One region of the Cellulosimicrobium funkei genome, then DNA from elsewhere that is predicted to be linked to it. Evidence: riboswitches for the same ligand, from Rfam matches in the RefSeq annotation. Region 1 holds a riboswitch; each other region holds the start of a gene.

Region 1 (4,693 bases):
GAACAGGAAGACGATCGACGCGGCGCTCGCGATCGCGGGCGTGAGCGCCGGGAGCGTCACGGTGCGGAACGCGCGCCACGGCGTCGCGCCGAGGGCGCGCGCCGCCTGCTCGGCGCGTGGGTCGAGGTGCTCCCAGAGCCCGCCGACCGTGCGCACCACCACGGAGTAGTTGAAGAACACGAGCGCGACGACGATCGCGGCGAACGTCTCGTCGAGCCGCAGGAACCCGAGCGGGCCGCCCTGCACGAGCAGCGACCGGAACGCGACGCCGACGACGACGGTCGGCAGCACGAACGGCACCGTGACGAGCGCGCGCACGACCCGCCGACCGGGGAACCGGCACCGGTACAGCACGTACGCGCCGGGCACACCGAGCAGCAGCGACAGCGCCGTGCCGAGCACGGCCTGCCAGAGCGTGAGGCCGACGATCCGCCACGTGCGGGGCTCGGAGAAGACCTCCGCGAACCCCGAGAGGTCGAGGCCGCCGTCGTCCCCGACGAACCCGCGCGCCACGAGCGTGACGACCGGCCACGCGAAGAACACCCCGAGGAACGCGAGCGGCACCGCCGCCGCCAGACCCCACAGCGCCCCGCGCCCGACGCCGCCCCGCCGGACCGCCCGACCCCTCACCACGGCTCTACCTCGGGAAACCACGGTTCTCCCCTGCGCGACCACGGCTCTACCCCGCGAGGTAGAGCCGTGGTCGCCGGGGGACCGGGGGTCAGTCGACGACCGTCGCCGTCCATGCCTTGATCCACTCGTCGCGGTGCGCCGCGACGTCGGCGGGCGCGACCTCGAAGGGCTCGTCGGCGAGCGGCGCGAACTCGGCCCAGCCGTCGGGCAGCGCGACGGAGTCGTCGGCCGGGTACATGTACATCTGGTCGGCGACGTCGGCCTGGAACGTCTCGCTCACGAGGAAGTCGAGGAGCTGCTGCGCGCCCTCGGGGTTCTTCGCGTTCGCGAGCACGCCCGCGTACTCGACCTGGCGGAAGCACGTGTCGAGCAGCGCACCCGTGGTCGACGCGGAGCCGTCCTCGGTGAGCGTGAACGCGGGCGACGTCGAGTACGACAGCACGAGCGGGCGCGGGCCGGCGCCCTCCGAGCCGGAGAAGTCGACGTAGTACGCGTCGGACCAGCCGTCGACGACCTTCACGCCGTTGGCGCGCAGGTCCGCCCAGTAGTCCTCCCAGCCGTCCTCGCCGAACGCCCCGACGGTCGCGAGGAGGAACGCGAGGCCCGGCGACGACGTCGCGGGGTTGGTCACGACGAGGAGGTCCCGGTACTCGGGCTTCGCCAGGTCCTCCAGCGTCACGGGCTCGGGGATCCCCGCGTCGGCGAACCACGCGTGGTCCACGTTGACGCACACGTCACCGAGGTCGACGGCGGTGAGCTCGCCGCCGTCGCCGACCGCGTACGACGCCGCGGACTCCGAGACGTCCGCGGGCGTGTACGGCTCGAGGACGCCCTCGTCGATCGCGCGCGACGCGAAGGTGTTGTCGATCCCGAACACGACGTCGCCGAGGGGCGAGTCCTTCGTGAGGATCAGCTGGTTGACCAGCGCGCCGCCGTCGCCGGGCGCGACCTGCTCGACGGTCAGCCCGCTCTCCTCCTCGAACGCGGCGAGCACGTCGTCGCTCACCGCGAAGGAGTCGTGGGTTACCAGCGTGACCGTGCCCCCGCTGCCCGACGACGCGTCGTCGCCCCCGGCGCCGTCGCCCCCCGAGCAGGCCGCGAGGGCGAGGAGCGCGAGCGTCGCGCCCACGCCGGTCGCGAGGGCCCGGCCGCGGCGGGCGACGGTGGTCGTGTGCTGCATGTGTCCTCCCTGGACGTTCAGGAGGGGTCCACCGGCCCGACGGGCCGCGCGCCGGGTGGGCGCGACGGACCGCGCGAGCAGGTGATCGAGATTCCCGACTTCCTCCACCGGTGCTAACCGGATCAGGTTCGAGGGTCTGCGGTGGTCCGCACTCTCAGCTCCTCCAGGAGCTCCCCTGTCGTTCACCGCGAGCCTACACCGACCGGCTCCGAGTGGTTCTCGGAGGGAGCGCGCCGTGCTTACCGTCGGTGCAGAAGGACCACCCCAGCATCGGCTGTAGGCTCGCGAAGCACGGGACATCGAGTACGTCTTCGAGCTGCTCACCTCGACCGTGGTCAGAGGGCGCACAGCCAGGAACCCTGCCGGTTACTCGACGAACGTCTGCACCATCGTTCGAGACAGGTACGACGGCGGGCTCGTCACGATGTTCCGGGGAGGCCACGACATGCCCATATCACTGGTCCTGCGCAGGGAGCGCGGCGAGGACATCCGGCGTGCCGAGCAGACGTACCTTCCCGCAGATGCTTCTCGAGATCCTGCCGAGTATCCGCTCCTGAGCGGAGTCGACCCGTACGCCAACACCATCTTCAACGCTCGTCAGATGCACCAGCTCCTCGTCGAGGTCGACCGGCTCCTCTCGGGCCCGCTCGGCGTCGCGGAGCGCGCGTCGCTCGAGGCCGTAGCCGACCTCTGCCGGGACGCCCGTCGCGTCCATCGCTATCTCTGGTTCATCGGCGACTGATCGAGAATCTCGCGTTGTCGAACGCAGCCGCCGCGTCGCTGCTGCGGTGCGCGTCGAACGTCGACGTCGCGAGGCACGGCGAGCCCGCGTTCCTCGGGATCGTCACGAGCACGGGCTCCGCTAGTCCACCCCGTCACTCCGGCGGCGCTCATCCCTCTACCGCCTTTCCTGAGCGCCACCCTGAGAGATCCCTGAGAGTGCCTCCCACGGGACCAGGGGGAGGTCCGGGCGGTTCCCCGATGCCCGCGCGCCGGTGCCCGCGCGAGGGTCGGTGGTGACCGGGCTGCCCTGGCGCGGTCACCACGACGCAAGAGGGGAAGGACCATGAGCAGCTCACCGATCGCTGCAGTCGCCACCGGAGGCAAGAGGGCGGGCAGCACGGAGCGTGGCACGACGGCGGGCGCGATCGCCACGGCCCGAGGACTGGTGAGGACCTACGGTCGCGGCGAGGCCGCGGTGCGTGCGCTCGACGGCGTGGACGTGGACGTCGAGAAGGGCCGGCTGACCGCGATCATGGGCCCGTCCGGCTCGGGCAAGTCGACACTCATGCACTGCCTCGCGGGGCTCGACTCCCCCACGGCGGGGACCGTCGTCGTCGACGGCGAGACGGTCTCCGCGATGAGCGAGCGGCGCCTGACGCGCCTGCGGCGCACGCGCCTGGGGTTCGTCTTCCAGTCGTTCAACCTCGTGCCGACGCTCACGGCGGAGGAGAACATCGTGCTGCCGCTCGCGATCGCCCGGCGGCCCGTCGACCGGGAGTGGTTCGACCGCGTGGTCGACGCCGTGGGCCTGCGCCCCCGGCTGGGGCACCGGCCCGCCGAGCTCTCGGGCGGGCAGCAGCAGCGGGTCGCGTGCGCGAGGGCGCTGGTGTCGCGACCCGCGATCGTGCTCGCGGACGAGCCGACGGGGAACCTCGACTCGCGCGCCGCCGCGGAGGTCCTGGGCTTCCTGCGCGCGTCCGTGGACGACCTCGGCCAGTCCGTCGCGATGGTCACGCACGACCCGACCGCCGCGTCGTACGCCCACCGGGTGCTCTTCCTCGCGGACGGCCGCCTCGTGACCGAGCTCCACGACCCCACGCCGCAGGCGGTCCTCGACACGCTGGGCTCCCTCACGCCCGCCGGGCCGTCCCCGGCGCACGCCACCCCGGCACCGACGACGGCGGCCGCCCGATGATGGGCCGGATCGCGCTGCGCGGCGTGCGCGCCCACGGCGCGCAGCTCGTCCTCTCGGTGCTCGCCGTGACGATCGGCGTCGCGTTCGTGACCGGCACGTTCGCGCTGCGTGCGATGCTCGCGACCACGTTCGACGGCATCGTCGCCTCGTCGGTCCAGGCGGACGCGTACGTGCGCGGCGCGTCGTCGGCCGGGGACGCGCTGATGTCGGCGTCGGCCCAGGTCGGCGGGGCGCGCAGCCTCGTCCCGGCGGACCTGGCGCACGACCTCGGCGCGCGCGACGACGTCGCGCTCGCGCTCCCCGAGATGAGCGGTCCCGCGGTGCTCGTGGGCGCGGACGGGACCGCGGTCCTCGGCAGCCAGGCGCCGAGCATCGGCGTCGCCTACGACCCCCGCGACCCCGGCCCCCAGGTGGTCGACGGCCGCGCACCCCGCGACGGCGGCGAGGTCGCGCTCGAGTCGGCGACGCTCGCGGCGTCGGGCCTCGCGGTGGGCGACACGACCGACGTCGTGCTGGGCGACGCCGTGCGGCCCGTGCGCGTGGTCGGCGAGGTCTCGCTGTCCGCGCCGATGGCGGGCGCGACGATCGTCCTGCTCGACGCCGGGACCGCCGCCGCGACGTACGCGCCCGACGGCCTCGTCCCGTCGGTCGCGCTGTACGCGGCCGACGGCGTCTCACCCGAGGCGCTGCGGGACGCCGTCGCGACCGCGCTCCCCGCGGGCGCCGAGGCGCTGACGGGGGCGGAGCTGCGCGCCGAGACGAGCGAGGCGATCACCGACCAGCTCGGGTTCGTCTCGACGTTCCTGCTGGTGTTCGCCGCGCTCGCGCTGTTCGTCGGCACGTTCATCATCACCACCACGTTCTCGATGCACGTCCGACGCCGCACGCGCGAGCTCGCGCTCCTGCGCGCGGTGGGCGCGTCGCCCGGGCAGGTGTTCGGTTCGGTGGTGGGGCAGGCGGCG
Region 2 (4,693 bases), on a different contig from region 1:
CGCCTGCTGTCGGAGCGCATCGTGTTCCTCGGCACGGAGATCGACGACGGCGTCGCGAACGTCGTCATGGCGCAGCTCCTGCACCTGGAGTCGGACGCCCCGGACCAGGAGATCGGGCTGTACATCAACTCCCCGGGCGGCTCCGCGACCGCGCTCATGGCGATCTACGACACGATGCAGTTCGTCCGCTGCGACGTCTCGACCATCTGCATGGGCCAGGCGGCCTCGGCTGCGGCCGTCCTGCTCGCGGCGGGGACGCCGGGCAAGCGGTTCGTGCTGGAGCACTCGCGCGTCCTGCTGCACCAGCCGTCGGGCGGCGGGGAGGGCACGATCTCGGACCTGTCGATCCAGGCGGAGGAGATCCTCCGGATCCGGTCCGAGACGGAGGAGGTGCTGGCGCGGCACACGGGCCAGACCGTCGAGCGCCTGCGCGCCGACACCGACCGCGACCTCGTGCTCACCGCGCGCCAGGCCGTGGAGTACGGCGTCGCGGACGCCGTCGTCACGTCGCGCAAGCTCGCCGCGGCGGCGTGACGCCCGACCGCGGGGGCGACCCCGTGCCACGTCAGCCGCGTCGTCAGCCGCGTCGTCGGAACCACGACCGGCGGCGCGGCTCGGGGGTCGTCTCCGCGGGCGACGGCTCGGGCACGGCCGATTCCGGCGCCGCGGGCGCGGCCGGCTCGTCCGCCGGTGGCTCCGAGACGGTGAGCGCGGGCGCCGTCGGCTCCGAGGCGGCAGGGTCTGCCGTGGGCGGCTCCGACGCCGTGGGCTCCGATGCCGCGGCCTCGGGCTCCGCCGCTGCGGCCTCGGGCTCTGCGGCCGGGGGCGCGGCGGCCTCGGGCGCGGCGGTCCGTCGGGACGACGCGGAGATGCCGGCGATCCGCCCGCGCTCGTCGAACCGCACGGTCACGGTGCCGTCGGGCACGTCCAGCACGACGGCGCCGGTCCCGTCCGCGACGGCCGGCAGGCCGCGCGCGCTCGCGTAGGACGCGACGGCGCGCCGGTGGTCGACGACCGTGACGGACAGCAGCCCCTCGCTCAGCGTCCGCACGACGCGCGGCACGCTCGGGGCGGGCAGGGCGAGGTCGGCGTCGTCCAGAAGGAACCATGCCCGCGTGCCGCCGCCGACGGGGGCGCTGTAGTGGGCGGACGAGCCGGTCACGGCCTTGGCCGCGAGCGCGAGCCGGTGAGCGAGGTCGTCGGCCAGCGGGAGCTCCGGCTCGGCGGCCTCGCGCAGCCCGGTCCGGCGCGTGCTCTCGGCGGCGGCGAGCACGGCGTCGGGGAAGCCGTTGACGTTCTGCCACGCCCACATCCACGTGCCCGGCCCGGGCGCGGCCGTGCCGAGGAACTGAAGGCGGCACGTCGCGGTCCCGCCGTCGGGCGCGGTGAAGGTGAAGACCCCGGTGGTCAGGTCGGCGGCCCAGGCGTCGTCGCCGTGGAGGTCCGTCAGGTGGAGCTGGTGCTCGTGGGAGAGGAACGCGGCGTCGTCGACGAGGTCCTGGAGGGCCGGGACGTCCTGGGCTGCCGTGCCGTGCGCGGTCTGCGGCTCCGTCATGGACCGACGGTAGCGGCGCGCACCGCGCCCGGCCCCCGCACGACACGCGGTGCGACGGGGACCGTCGCTCAGGCCGCGAGGAGCAGGACGTCGCCGGCGCGCGCGGTCGGACGTCGGAGCGTCTCGGCGACGGGGAGGTCCCGCACGGGCTCGCCCGCCGGGGCGACGTGCCGTGGCGCGGAGAGGGCACCGCGCTCTCGCGCGGAGGACAGCACGCGGACGGGCGCGAGCGGCCGCAGCTCCTCGCCCGTGCGGGCGACGAGATCGACGAGGCGCAGGCCGAGGGCGCCGCACACGGCGGCGAGGACCTCGGACGACGCCTCCTTGCGCCCGCGCTCCACCTCGGACAGGTAGGCGGTGAAGACGCGCGCGGCGGCCGCGACGTCGACGAGCGTGCGCCCCTGCGCGAGCCGCGCCCGCCGCAGGATCCCCCCGATGACGTGGCGCAGGAGGGGCTCCGCCCGTCCGCCCGCCCGGGAGCGGGGGCTCGGCGTCGCCCCGTCCGGCACCACGTCCGGCAGCGTGCCCGGCACCGCGCTCGTCGCGTCCATGCGTTCACGCTACCCGCGGCCCACCCGGGTGCCGAGGCACCCGGGTGGGTATCTGCTGCTGGCGTAAGGCCGGGCGCACGACGCGAGCCGGCCGCGCGCCCGGCCGGACGGGTCACCAGCGCTCGAGCGACCAGGCCATCTGCCAGAAGCGGATCTCGTGGCGGCAGCTCAGCTCGAACGCGCGCTCCATGCGCGCGCGCTCCGCCTCGCCCGCGTCCGCGGCGAGCGCGTCGAGGCGTGCGCGCAGGTCCGTGAGGACGTCCTCGGTGCGCTCGGCCGCGTAGAACTGCCACCAGCCCGCGAGCGGGTGGTCGTCGCCGAGGGCGCCGGGCGTCGTCTCGCGCTCGCCGAGCCAGAAGCGCCGCGCGGACCAGATGTAGGTCCACGGGCACGGGAGCAGCGCGGCGAGCAGCACGCCGAGCGAGTCGCGGCCGGCCGCCGTCATGTGGTCCACGTAGGCCTGCGCGCTCGGCGCGAGGCGGTGCGTCTGCGCCTCCTCGTACGTCACGCCGAGGAAGTCGCACATCGCGTGGTGCGCGTGCGACTCGTCGTCGAGGAGGAAGCCGGCCTTGTCGTGGAAGTAGGCCGCCCACGACCGGTCGGGCGCGAGGGCCATGCCGAGGCCGTAGCAGCGCAGGTAGGCCGTGAGGTACTGGTGGTCCTGGCCCACGTAGTGGCGGACCGCGGCGGGCTCGACGGAGCCGTCGCGCAGCCCGGCCAGGAAGGGGTGGTCGTAGAACGTCTCGAAGAGGTCCGCGTACCGGCGGGCGAGGTCGGCGGTGAAGCCGGTCTCCTCCTGCCGGACGAGCGCGGTCGGGTCGTCCGCGAGGACAGGGTTCAGGGTGATGGCAGCAGGCGTCGTCATGCCCACGTTCCTCCGCTCGTGCTAGCGAGATCAGGTTCGACGGGTCCGGGCGGCCGTACCGCTCGTCTCAGTCCCTCGGCCCGGGCCGTGGCCCGGGCGGGACGCCCCGCGTGGTTCGCGCCGACCCTAGCAAGGACGGCGCCGGTGCGGGAGCCCTCGCCACGGTGTGGGAATATAGTTGTAGCGACAACAAGTTGGAGCAGACATGACCACGAGCACGCCGGGCGCGCCGACCGACCGCCTCCTGTCCCCGTCCACGAGCATGGACGCCGTCACGCTGCGCGTGGGCGACCTCGAGCTCATGACCTCGTACTACACAGGCGCGTTCGCCCTCGCCCCGCTCGAGGAGCGGTCGCGCGGCGCGGAGGTGCACCGTGTGCTGGGCCGCGGCCGCACACCCATGCTGCGCCTCGTGCACACGCCCGGGCTCCCGCCCGTCGACCCGCGCCAGGCCGGCCTGTTCCACACGGCCTTCCTGTTCGACGACGGCCCGAGCCTCGCCGCGACCGTCTACCGCGCCGCGCAGGACCGCCGCGGCACGTTCGTCGGGTCGAGCGACCACCTCGTCAGCGAGGCGTTCTACTTCACCGACCCCGAGGGCAACGGCGTCGAGCTCTACACCGACCGCCCCCGCGAGACCTGGGTGCGCGAGCACGGCCAGATCCTCATGACGACGACGTTCCTCGACCCGAACGCCTACCTGCGCACGCACCTCGACCAGGAGACGTTCGACGCCGGCCCCTCGCTCGCGGGCCGCGTCGGCCACGTGCACCTCCAGGTGGGCGACGTCGCGACCGCCCACGCCTTCTACGTCGACGCCGTCGGCTTCGAGGCGACGCTCACCGGGTACAGCGGGGCGCTCTTCGCGTCCGCGGGCGGTTACCACCACCACGTCGCGATGAACGTGTGGAACAGCGCGGGCGCCGGGCCCCGCGCTGCGAGCCTCGGGCTCGGCGACGTCGCCGTCACGGTGCCGGGCCGCGAGGACCTCGACGCGCTCGTCGCCCGCCTCCGTGCCCGCGGGCTGGAGCACGCGGACGACGGCCGCTCCGTCGTCGTGCACGACCCGTGGGGCACGCGCGTGACGCTGTCCGTCCCCGGCACCACGACCGAGGAGCTGCTCGCGCGCTGAGGCGCGGCGCCCCGGGCACGGGGCGCGCGCCCGGGGCACGAGGCGCACGATGGGAGGACCCGCCGAGCGCACCGAGGAGCGACCGTGTTCCGCAGCCTCTTCCCCGTCCTCACCGTGGCCGACCTCGACCGGTCCCTCGGCTTCTACCGCGACCTGCTGCGCGGGACGGTCGAGTACGCGTTCCCCGACGACGGCCCACCCGTCTACGTGAGCGTGCGCGTGGGCGGGTCGCCGCTCGGGCTCGGGCAGGGCGACCCGCCTCCGGCGGACACCCGCGTCGTGCTGTGGGTGTACGTCGACGACTGCGACCGCGCCGTCGAGCACCTCGCGGCCGCGGGCGTGCCCGTCCTGGAGCCGCCCGCGGACCAGCCGTGGGGCGAGCGCGTCGCGCGCGTGCAGGACCCGGACGGCACCGTCGTGATCCTCGGCCAGGAGGCCGCTCCCCCGGCCGAGCCGGAGGGGCCGACGGGGCTGTCCTAGCCCGGGGAGCCCTGGCGCCTCGGAGCCGACCGCCCGTCGGCATGGTGCCCCCACCGGGACTCGAACCCGGAACACGCCGGGTTTAAGCCGGCCGCCTCTGCCAGTTGGGC
Region 3 (4,693 bases), on a different contig from region 1:
CGGCAGACCGGCCTCCCGGACCGTGCGGACGAGGTCGAGCCGCGCGCGCGGCGAGGGCGTGCCGGGCTCGACGCTCGCCTGGAGCTCGGGGTCCAGGAGCGCGAGGGACACGCCGATCCCGACCTCGACGCGCGAGGCGGCGTCGACGAGCAGCGGCAGGTCGCGGCGCAGGAGCGTGCCCTTGGTCAGCACGGACAGCGGCGTGCCCGACCCGGCGAGCGCGTCGATGATGCCGGGCATGAGGCGGTAGCGACCCTCGGCGCGCTGGTACGGGTCGGTGTTGGTGCCGAGCGCGACGGCCTCGCGCGCCCAGGACGGGCGGGCGAGCTCGGCGCGCAGCACGTCGTCGACGTTGACCTTGACCACGACCTCCCGGTCGAAGTCCTCGCCCGCGTCGAGGTCGAGGTACTCGTGCGTGGGGCGGGCGAAACAGTTGTGGCTCACGACCCCCGCGGCGACGAAGTCACGCGTGCCGGTCGTGATGTCGACCAGCTCCGTCGTCTCCCCCGGCCCGTCGAGTGCTTCCAGGGAGTCGACGCGTAGCGCCTCGCCGCCGGTGACGTCCTGGCCGTCGAGGACGGGCCGCCCGTCCGCGAGCGCCGCGGCGCCCGGCCCGACGAGCACGTCGCCGAGCGCCAGGCGGGCGCGGTGCCCGGCGCCGCCGACGACGTGCCGCCACCCGCGCTCGGTGAGGAACCGGTGGTCGCCGCTCGCGACGAGGCGCGTGCCGTCGGCGAGGGTCACGCGGTAGGCGCGCTTGCGGGTGGTCCAGCGGTCGAGCACCCGGGTGCGCACGTAGCGCCGGTACGCGCCGTGCGGAGCGGTGCCGACGATCTCGTCGCCGACACGCAGCTCGCCGATCGGCCGTTGCGTGCCGTCGGCCAGCAGCACGGGCGTGGCGGGCGCGAGGCAGTAGGAGCACGCGTGGCTGCACCCGCGGTACGGGTTGACGGTCCAGCGGAACGGCATGCGCGACATCGCCGGCACCTTGGACAGCGCGCTCTTGGCCGTGACCTCGTGGAACGTGATGCCCGCGAACTCGGGCGTGCGCACGCTGCGCACGAGGCCGACCCGCTCCAGCCCGGGGAGCGCGCCGTCGTCCGCGCCGAGCGCCTGTCCGTCCCACCGCATCGCGCTATTCGAACAAACGTTCGAACGCGCTGTCAAGGGCGGGTCAGCCGTCGGCGGACCACGCCTTGAGCAGCGCCAGGTTCCCGAGGGGGATGTGGTGGCCGATGCGCGGGTGGTCCAGCGCGACACCGACGACCCCGGCCGCGCCGAAGGACGCGACGTAGTCGATCGCCGCCGGCACGGGTACCCCGAGCAGCGGCACGGAGCCTGTCTCGTCGTCCGCCAGACCGAGCGCCCGGGCCGCCTCGTCCGCGCGCGCGGCGCTGCTGTAGAGGCAGATCATGGGCCCCTGGTCCGCGGCGACGGCGTACGGACGCGGCTGGTCCTCGGACCCCCGCGCGATGAAGAACCACGTGCCGAGGCGCACCGTCTGCCGCCACAGCGCGATCTGGGCTGACGTGTCGCCCGCGGGCGCGCTCCGCACGGCCTCGTCGAGGCGGTCCAGCTCTGCGACCGCGGCGGGGTCGTTGTCTCGGGTCATGCGCACTGCCTCGTTCCTCGTGGTCGGAGCCCGTACCCGGGTCCGCGCGGGCGCCTCGTCGCCGTCACCTTCTCACGGCGGCCGGGCGTCCCGGTGGGTGAGACGCCGGGATTGTCCGGCGGCCGTCCAGGCCCTAGGGTCGGGCCGAACGCCCCCGGGGAGCGCACGAGCGCTGAGAGTGCAGGCCGGACACCCGTCCCCCCTGCAGACCCGTGGAACCTGATCTGGTTCGTACCAGCGAAGGGAGCAGGGCGGACGTCACCGTCCCCTGCGCGCTCGTGCCCGCGCCCCGCGCGTGCCGTCCGCGCGGGGGCGGCGGTGGCGCGCCGTCGTGCACCCCTCGCCCCGGGGGCCCGACGGAGGGAACCGCATGACCGAGCCCCGCACCACGCCGCCCCGGGCGACCCCGCCCACCCCCACGCCCGGCGCCACGCCCGACGGCGTGCCCGACGGCGCGCGGCCCGCCCCTGGTCTCCACGAGGCCGTCGCCGCTCCCCCGAGCCGTGCCCGTCGCCGCGGCCTCACCCTCCACGAGACGGTCCTCGTCGCCGTGCTGGGGGTCGTGTTCGGGTTCGTCTACTGGGCGTTCGTGCAGCTCTGGGCCCCGCTCCAGCTCGCCATGGGACCGCTCGCGGACCTCGCCGCCAACGTGCTCGCGGGCGCGTGGATCGTCGTCGGCCCCCTCGCGACGTACATCGTGCGCAAGCCGGGCGTCGGCATCCTCACCGAGACGCTCGCGGCGCTCGTCGAGGTGGTCTTCCTCGCGTCGCCCGCCGGCCCGCTGCTCGTCCTCGTCGGGCTCGTCCAGGGCGTTGGGGCCGAGATCCCCTTCGCCCTCACCCGGTACCGCCGCTACGGCTGGTGGGTCTTCGTCGCGTCGGGCGTCAGCGCGGCGCTCGTCACGTACGCGTTCAACGCGGTCCGGTTCGGCTGGCTCGGGCAGGACTACGCGATGCTCCGGCTCGGCGTGCAGGTCGTCTCGTGCGTCGTGCTGTGCGGGATCGCGGCGCGCCTCCTCGGCGACGCCCTCGCCCGCACCGGCGCGCTCGACGCCTTCGCGATCGGGGCCGACCGCCGTGGCTGAGGCACCGACCGCCGCACCGGACGTCACGCCGGACGCCGTGTCCGGCGACGTGCCCTGCGACGTGCCCGACGCCGTCGCCGCCGCCGGTCTGACCGTCACCGTGGGCCACGACGGCACGCGCGTGCTCGACGACCTCACGCTCACCGTCCCCGCGGGCACCGGGCTGCTCGTGCTCGGCCCCTCGGGCTGCGGGAAGTCCACGCTGCTGCGTGCGCTCGTCGGCGTCGTGCCCCACACGCTCCCGGGGTCGGTCACGGGCGACCTGCGCGTGACGGGCGTCGACCCGCGCGACACGACCCCGGCGGCGCTCGCCGCGCGCGTCGGCCTCGTCCAGCAGCGGCCGGGCGACCAGCTCTGCCTCGCCCGCGTCGACGACGAGCTGCGGTTCGCGCTCGAGAACCGGGCGGCGGACCCGCGCACGATGGACGCCCGCGCCGCCACCGCGCTCGCCGCCGTCGGTGCGGACCACCTGCACGACCGGCCGACCCACGCGCTGTCGGGGGGCGAGGCGCAGCGCGTCGCCCTCGCGGCGGCGCTCGTCGCCGACCCCGAGCTCGTGGTCCTCGACGAGGCGACGGCGTTCCTCGACCCGGCGGCGGCGCACGAGGTCGGGACGCTCGTGGGCGGGCTCGTCCGGGCGCCCGGACGGGACGCGCCCGACACCCCCGGCCGGTCGGTCGTGCTCGTCGAGCACCGCCTCGACGACGTCGGGACACTCCCGGCCGCGACGCTCGTGCTCGACGACACCGGTCGCGTCGTCGCGCACGGCCCCACGACCGCCGTCCTGCGCGCGCACGCCGCCACGCTCGCCGCGCTCGGGTGCTGGCTGCCGCTCGACATCCGGCTGGAGCACGCCGGAGCCCCGGGCCCGCTCGGCGCACCCGCGACCGACGCCTGGCTCGTCAACCTCGCGCGCTCCGCCGACCCCCGCACCGCCGACCCCCGCGCCGCGGACCCCCGTGACGCAGACACCGGCCCGGCGGCGCTCGCCCCTGACCGCCCGGTCGCCCTGCGTGCCCGTCGCCTCGCGGTGCACCGCGCCGCGACAGGCCGCCGACGGCGCGGGCGGGACGAGACGCCGGTGGTGCGCGACGTCGACCTCGACGTGCGCGCGGGCGAGGTGCTCGCGGTGGTGGGGCCGAACGGCGGCGGCAAGTCGACCCTCCTGCGTGGGCTGGCGGGACTCGAACGGACCACGGGCGAGGTCACGACGGCGCCCGGCGCGCCCGTCGCGACGGTGTTCCAGGACCCGGAGCACCAGCTCCTCGCGCGCACAGTCCGCGACGAGGTCGCCTGGTCGGCCCGGCTCGCGCGGCTCGACGGCGTCGACGGACGCGTCGCGCGCACCCTGGACGCGTTCGCCCTCGCGCACCTCGCCGACGCGAACCCGTACCGGCTCTCCGGCGGCGAGCAGCGGCGCCTTTCCCTCGCGACGGCGACGGTGCTCGACCCGCCCGTCCTCCTCGCCGACGAGCCCACGTCGGGGCTCGACCGCGCCCAGGCGGACGCCGTCGCCCACGCGCTGCGCGAGCGCGCCGACGCGGGCGGCGCGGTGGTCGTCGTCACGCACGACCTCGCGCTCGTCGCGGCCCTCGCCGACCGTGTCGCCGTCGTCGTCGGCGGCCGGCTCGTGGCGCTGGGGCCGCCCGCCACCGTGCTGGCCGACGACGCGCTGTGCCGGCGCGCCCGCCTGCGCCGTCCTCCCCTGCTCGCGTGGTGGGCCCGCACGGGCCGCCGCCACGGCGTGGACCCGGGCGCGCTCGTCCGGGCGCTCGACGCCACCGTCGGCGCCGTCGCAGCCGACCCCGCAGAGACCGCGTCCGCAGCCCTCGCGGAGGTCGTCCCGTGACCGCTCCGCACAGCACGCCCCTCGGGCGCTGGAACCCGACGGTCAAGCTCGCGACCGTCCTCGTCGTGTCGACGGGTGCGCTGCTCGTCACCGACCCGTACACCCCCGCGATCGGGTGGGTGCTCACGGTCGCGGCGCTGCTGGTCGC
Region 4 (4,693 bases), on a different contig from region 1:
CCAGGTGGTCGTGGCACGTCCTGGTCGACGGACGAGCCGGGATGGCCTGCTCGGCCCGCCGGGACGGCCTGGTGGACGGGGTCAGAGGGCCAGGTCCAGGCGGCCCTGCGGGGACGAGCTCGCCAGGGCGCCCTCGCGGCGGGGGATGCGCCCGGCGCCCGCGGCGAGCCGGCCCGACTCGACGGCGAGGCGCATCGCGCGGGCCATGCGGACCGGGTCGGCGGCGCGCGTGACGGCCGTCGCGAGGAGCACTCCGTCGCAGCCGAGCTCCATGGCGAGCGTGGCGTCGGACGCCGTGCCGATCCCCGCGTCGAGGATGACGGGCACCCGGGCCGCGGCGGCGATCGCCTCGATGTTGCGCGGGTTGAGGATGCCGAGCCCCGTGCCGATGGGTGCCCCGAGGGGCATGACGGCGGCGCAGCCGACGTCCTCCAGCCGGCGCGCGAGGATCGGGTCGTCGTTCGTGTAGGGCAGCACGACGAACCCGTCGCGCACGAGCTGGTCGGCCGCCTCGACGAGGCCGACCGGGTCGGGCAGGAGGGTCACGTCGTCGGCGATCACCTCGAGCTTGACCCACTCGGTGCCGCACGCCTCGCGCGCGAGGTGCGCGGTGAGCACGGCCTCCCGCACGGAGAAGCACCCGGCGGTGTTGGGCAGCGCGCGGATGCCGAGGCGGGCGAGCAGCGCCCAGATCCCCGCGTCGGGGCTCGCGTCCCCGCCGGCGCGGACGGCGACGCGTCGCATCGCGACGGTCGTCAGGGCGGTGCCCGACGCGACGAGCGCGTCCTCGAGCGTGAGCAGGTTCGCGGCCCCGCCGGTGCCCATGACGAGGCGCGACCCGACGGGCGTGCCGGCGACGACGAGCGGGTCGTCGGCGACGGCCGGGCCGCTCGCGGTGGCGGGGGAGACGTCGGTCGTGGTCATGGCTCCTCCTCAGCCGCCCTGGACGGCGGTGACGATCTCGATGCGGTCCCCGGGCGCGACGACGGTCGTCGCCCAGGCGCCGCGCGGCACGACGGCGTCCCCGACGGCCACCGCGACGCCCTGCGGCGTGCCGTCGGCGACGTAGGCGGGGACGAGCGCGGCGACGAGCCGCTCCAGGTCGACGTCGCCGTCGAGCGGGTACGGCTCGCCGTTGACGAGCGCGGTGGGTGCGGGTGCGGTCACGGGTCTCACCTCGGTGTCGTGGCGGTGCGGGCGAAGCGGTCGGTCCGGGCGGTGGCGAGGGCGGTCGCGACGTCGTCCCTGGGCTCGGTCCCGCCCAGGCCGGAGAGCCCGCCGAGCCCGGCGACGACGGCGTCGGCCGTGAGCGGGGCGAGCAGGATGCCGTTGCGGCCGTGGCCCGTCGCGAGGTGCAGCCCCGGGACGTCCGTCGGCCCGACGAGCGGGAGGTTGTCCGGGGTCGCGGGACGCCCCCGCGGCGTCACCTCGACCAGCGCGGCCTCGTCGATCCCCGGCAGGAGGGCGCGCGCGTCCCGCAGGAGCGCGAAGACCCCGCCGGCGGTGGCGCGGCGGTCGTCCGGGTTCTCCTCGGTGGTGGCCCCGACGACGACCTCCCGGTGACCCGCGCGCGGCCCCGCCGGCTCGGCGTCGCGCGGCACGACGTACACCGGCCGGCCCTGCACGAGCCCGCGCACGACGTGCTCCAGCGCGAGGTCCGGGCCGGCGTCGAGCCGCAGCGTCTGACCCTTCACCGGGCGCGTGGGCACGACGACGCCCGGCACGTCCGCGAGGAGGGCGCCCGACTGCCAGCCCGCCGCGACGACGACCGCACCCGCGCGGTGGAGCCGGCCGGCGTCGTCGTGCACGCCGACCACGCGCCCGGCATCGAGCGCGAGCCGGGTCGCGGACGCGCGGACGACGCGCGCCCCGGTGGCCGAGCCCGCACCCGCGGCGTCGCGCCCGCCGACCGCCGCGAGCAGCGCGGCGTGCGTCGCGCGCGGGTCGACCGCGTGGTCCGCGGGGGCCCACGCCGCCCCGGCGACGCGCGGGCCCAGGTACGGCTCGCGGCGGCGCGCGTCGGCGACGGTGAGCTCGTGCGACGCGAGACCGCGCGCGGCGTGCAGCGCGAGGACGCGGCGGAGCAGCGCGAGGTCGTCCGCGTCGTAGGCGAGGGTGAGCGTCCCGGCGGTCCGCAGCCCGACGTCCGCCCCCGTCGCCGCGCGCAGGTCCGCGGCGAACGCCGGCCACGCCGCGGCGGCCGCGAGGTGGAGCCGCAGGGCGGCCTCCTCCCCGAAGTCGGCCTCGGTCACCGGCGCCAGCATCCCCGCGGCGGCATGCGTCGCGCCCGCGCCCGGCGCCGGGTCGAGCACCGTGACGGTCAGGCCCGCGCGCGCCGCGCGCCACGCGACGGCGAGACCCACGATCCCGCCCCCCACGACGACGACGTCACGCGCGCCGTCGGGCACGACGGAGCCACCCGCGGACGGGTGGACGGACAGGCTCATGTGCGCTCCCTTCGCTGGCATGACCCAGATCAGGTTCGACGGTCGGCGGCGACGCCCTCTCAGCCCCGTGCGGGGCTCCCGTGCTGTCGGCCACAGTACCTCCTGCCGTGGGCCCGCCGAGGTTAGGCTCCCGCGGGTGAGCTCCGAGACCTCCACCACCCCGGCCACTCCCGCCCCGTCGGCGGCGGACGCCGCACGCGCCCGGCTCGCCGACGCGCGGCTCTACCTCTGCACGGACGCGCGCGAGGAGCGCGGCGACCTCGAGGACTTCCTGCGGGCGGCGCTCGCGGGCGGGGTGGACGTCGTGCAGCTCCGCGACAAGACGCTCGACGTCGCGCGGGAGCTCGAGCTCCAGGAGCTCGTCGCGCGCGTCGCGACGGAGCACGGCGCGCTGTGGGCCGTGAACGACCGGGCGGACGTGGCGTCGGTCACGGGCGCGCCGGTCGTGCACATGGGCCAGGGCGACCTGCCGGTCCCGGCCGTGCGGGCGCTGCTCGGCGCGGGGCCCGTGCTCGGCCGGTCCACGCACTCGGCCGCGCAGGCGGCCGCGGCGGAGGCCGACCCGGCGGTGGACTACTTCTGCGTAGGCCCGCTGTGGGCGACCCCGACGAAGCCGGGGCGGGCCGCCGTCGGCCTGGACCTGCTGCGCGACGTCGCGGCGACCCGGCCCGCGACGCCGTGGTTCGCGATCGGCGGGATCGACGCGGACCGGCTCGACGCGGTCCTCGACGCGGGCGCGACCCGGATCGTGGTGGTGCGCGCGATCACGGCGGCGAGCGACCCGGAGGCGGCCGCCCGCGCCCTGCGCGAGCGCGTCGCGGCGCGCGCCGAGGTGCGCACCGACGCCTGAGACGCGGGACGAGCCCCGCCGCACGGCGACTATCCTGGACGGGTGACGTCACCCGCCACCGCTCCCGACACCCCCACCACCGCCGAGGTGGCCTCGACCCCGCGGCCCGTGCTCGTCGTCGACTTCGGCGCCCAGTACGCGCAGCTCATCGCGCGCCGCGTGCGCGAGGCCAAGGTCTACTCCGAGATCGTGCCGCACACCTTCACGGTCGAGCAGATGCTCGCCAAGGACCCGGCCGCGATCATCCTCTCGGGCGGTCCCTCGTCCGTGTACGCCACGGGTGCCCCGTTCGTCGACCCGGCGCTGTTCGAGGCCGGCGTGCCCGTCATGGGCATCTGCTACGGCTTCCAGGCCATGGCGAAGGCCCTCGGCGGCGAGGTCGCCCAGACGGGCCTGCGCGAGTACGGCGGCACCGAGGTCGAGGTGTGCGCCGCGGGCGTGCTGCTCGACGGCACGCCGCAGAACCAGACCACGTGGATGAGCCACGGCGACGCCGTGCACCGCGCGCCCGAGGGCTTCGAGGTCCTCGCGACGTCGTCGGGCTCGCCGGTCGCCGCGTTCGAGGACCGCGAGCGTCGCCTCTACGGCGTGCAGTGGCACCCGGAGGTCAAGCACTCCGCGCACGGCCAGACCGTGCTGGAGCACTTCCTGTACGACGGCGCGGGTCTCGCCCCGGACTGGACGCCCGGCAACGTCATCGCGGACCAGGTCGCGGCGATCCGCGCCCAGGTCGGCGACGCGCGCGTCATCTGCGCCCTCTCGGGCGGCGTGGACTCCGCCGTCGCCGCGGCGCTCGTGCAGCGCGCGGTGGGTGACCAGCTCACGTGCGTGCACGTCGACCACGGGCTGATGCGCGCGGGCGAGGTCGAGCAGATCGAGCGCGACTTCGTCGCGGCGACGGGCGTCAACCTCGTGATCCGCGACGAGAAGGAGCGGTTCCTCACCGCGCTCGCCGGGCACAGCGACCCGGAGACCAAGCGCAAGATCATCGGTCGCGAGTTCATCCGCGTGTTCGAGGACGCGGCGCGCCAGATCGTCGAGGACGCGGGCGAGCACGGCGCCGAGGTGAAGTTCCTCGTGCAGGGCACGCTCTACCCGGACGTCGTCGAGTCCGGCGGCGGCGAGGGCGCGGCGAACATCAAGAGCCACCACAACGTCGGCGGCCTGCCCGACGACCTGCAGTTCTCGCTCGTCGAGCCGCTGCGCACGCTGTTCAAGGACGAGGTCCGCGCGGTCGGCCGCGAGCTCGGCGTGCCCGAGGAGATCGTCGCGCGGCAGCCGTTCCCGGGCCCCGGGCTGGGCATCCGCATCGTCGGCGAGGTCACGGCGGACCGCCTCGAGACGCTGCGCGCCGCCGACGCGATCGCGCGCGAGGAGCTCACGAAGGCCGGCCTCG

What was found. Region 1 has a riboswitch for thiamine pyrophosphate ahead of BXA05_RS07010 (thiamine ABC transporter substrate-binding protein). Riboswitches for the same ligand answer to the same signal wherever they lie in the genome.
Region 2: it holds a riboswitch for thiamine pyrophosphate, as region 1 does, so the genes downstream of both, BXA05_RS17245 (TenA family protein) here and BXA05_RS07010 (thiamine ABC transporter substrate-binding protein) in region 1, are expected to answer to the same signal.
Region 3: it holds a riboswitch for thiamine pyrophosphate, as region 1 does, so the genes downstream of both, BXA05_RS10295 (ECF transporter S component) here and BXA05_RS07010 (thiamine ABC transporter substrate-binding protein) in region 1, are expected to answer to the same signal.
Region 4: it holds a riboswitch for thiamine pyrophosphate, as region 1 does, so the genes downstream of both, thiO (glycine oxidase ThiO) here and BXA05_RS07010 (thiamine ABC transporter substrate-binding protein) in region 1, are expected to answer to the same signal.

What each region holds. Positions count from the first base shown of each region.
Region 1 covers NZ_FTMI01000002.1:620,854-625,546, reverse strand. Annotated here, with positions in the region: gene BXA05_RS07015 (ABC transporter permease) at 1-633, opposite strand, end outside; gene BXA05_RS07010 (thiamine ABC transporter substrate-binding protein) at 722-1,813, opposite strand; TPP riboswitch at 1,896-2,000, opposite strand; gene BXA05_RS19680 (hypothetical protein) at 2,145-2,555, shown strand; gene BXA05_RS07000 (ABC transporter ATP-binding protein) at 2,880-3,731, shown strand; gene BXA05_RS06995 (ABC transporter permease) at 3,728-4,693, shown strand, end outside.
Region 2 covers NZ_FTMI01000007.1:233,722-238,414, reverse strand. Annotated here, with positions in the region: gene BXA05_RS17260 (ClpP family protease) at 1-534, shown strand, start outside; gene BXA05_RS17255 (DUF6882 domain-containing protein) at 578-1,555, opposite strand; gene BXA05_RS20735 (helix-turn-helix domain-containing protein) at 1,624-2,106, opposite strand; gene BXA05_RS17245 (TenA family protein) at 2,219-2,971, opposite strand; TPP riboswitch at 2,962-3,090, opposite strand; gene BXA05_RS17240 (VOC family protein) at 3,177-4,103, shown strand; gene BXA05_RS17235 (VOC family protein) at 4,188-4,583, shown strand; tRNA gene BXA05_RS17230 (tRNA-Leu) at 4,626-4,693, opposite strand, start outside.
Region 3 covers NZ_FTMI01000003.1:469,521-474,213, forward strand. Annotated here, with positions in the region: gene BXA05_RS10285 (Rv2578c family radical SAM protein) at 1-1,131, opposite strand, end outside; gene BXA05_RS10290 (hypothetical protein) at 1,175-1,612, opposite strand; TPP riboswitch at 1,758-1,877, shown strand; gene BXA05_RS10295 (ECF transporter S component) at 1,983-2,696, shown strand; gene BXA05_RS10300 (ABC transporter ATP-binding protein) at 2,689-4,545, shown strand; gene BXA05_RS10305 (energy-coupling factor transporter transmembrane component T family protein) at 4,542-4,693, shown strand, end outside.
Region 4 covers NZ_FTMI01000004.1:153,344-158,036, forward strand. Annotated here, with positions in the region: gene BXA05_RS11775 (thiazole synthase) at 82-924, opposite strand; gene thiS (sulfur carrier protein ThiS) at 934-1,167, opposite strand; gene thiO (glycine oxidase ThiO) at 1,173-2,447, opposite strand; TPP riboswitch at 2,437-2,539, opposite strand; gene thiE (thiamine phosphate synthase) at 2,584-3,297, shown strand; gene guaA (glutamine-hydrolyzing GMP synthase) at 3,340-4,693, shown strand, end outside.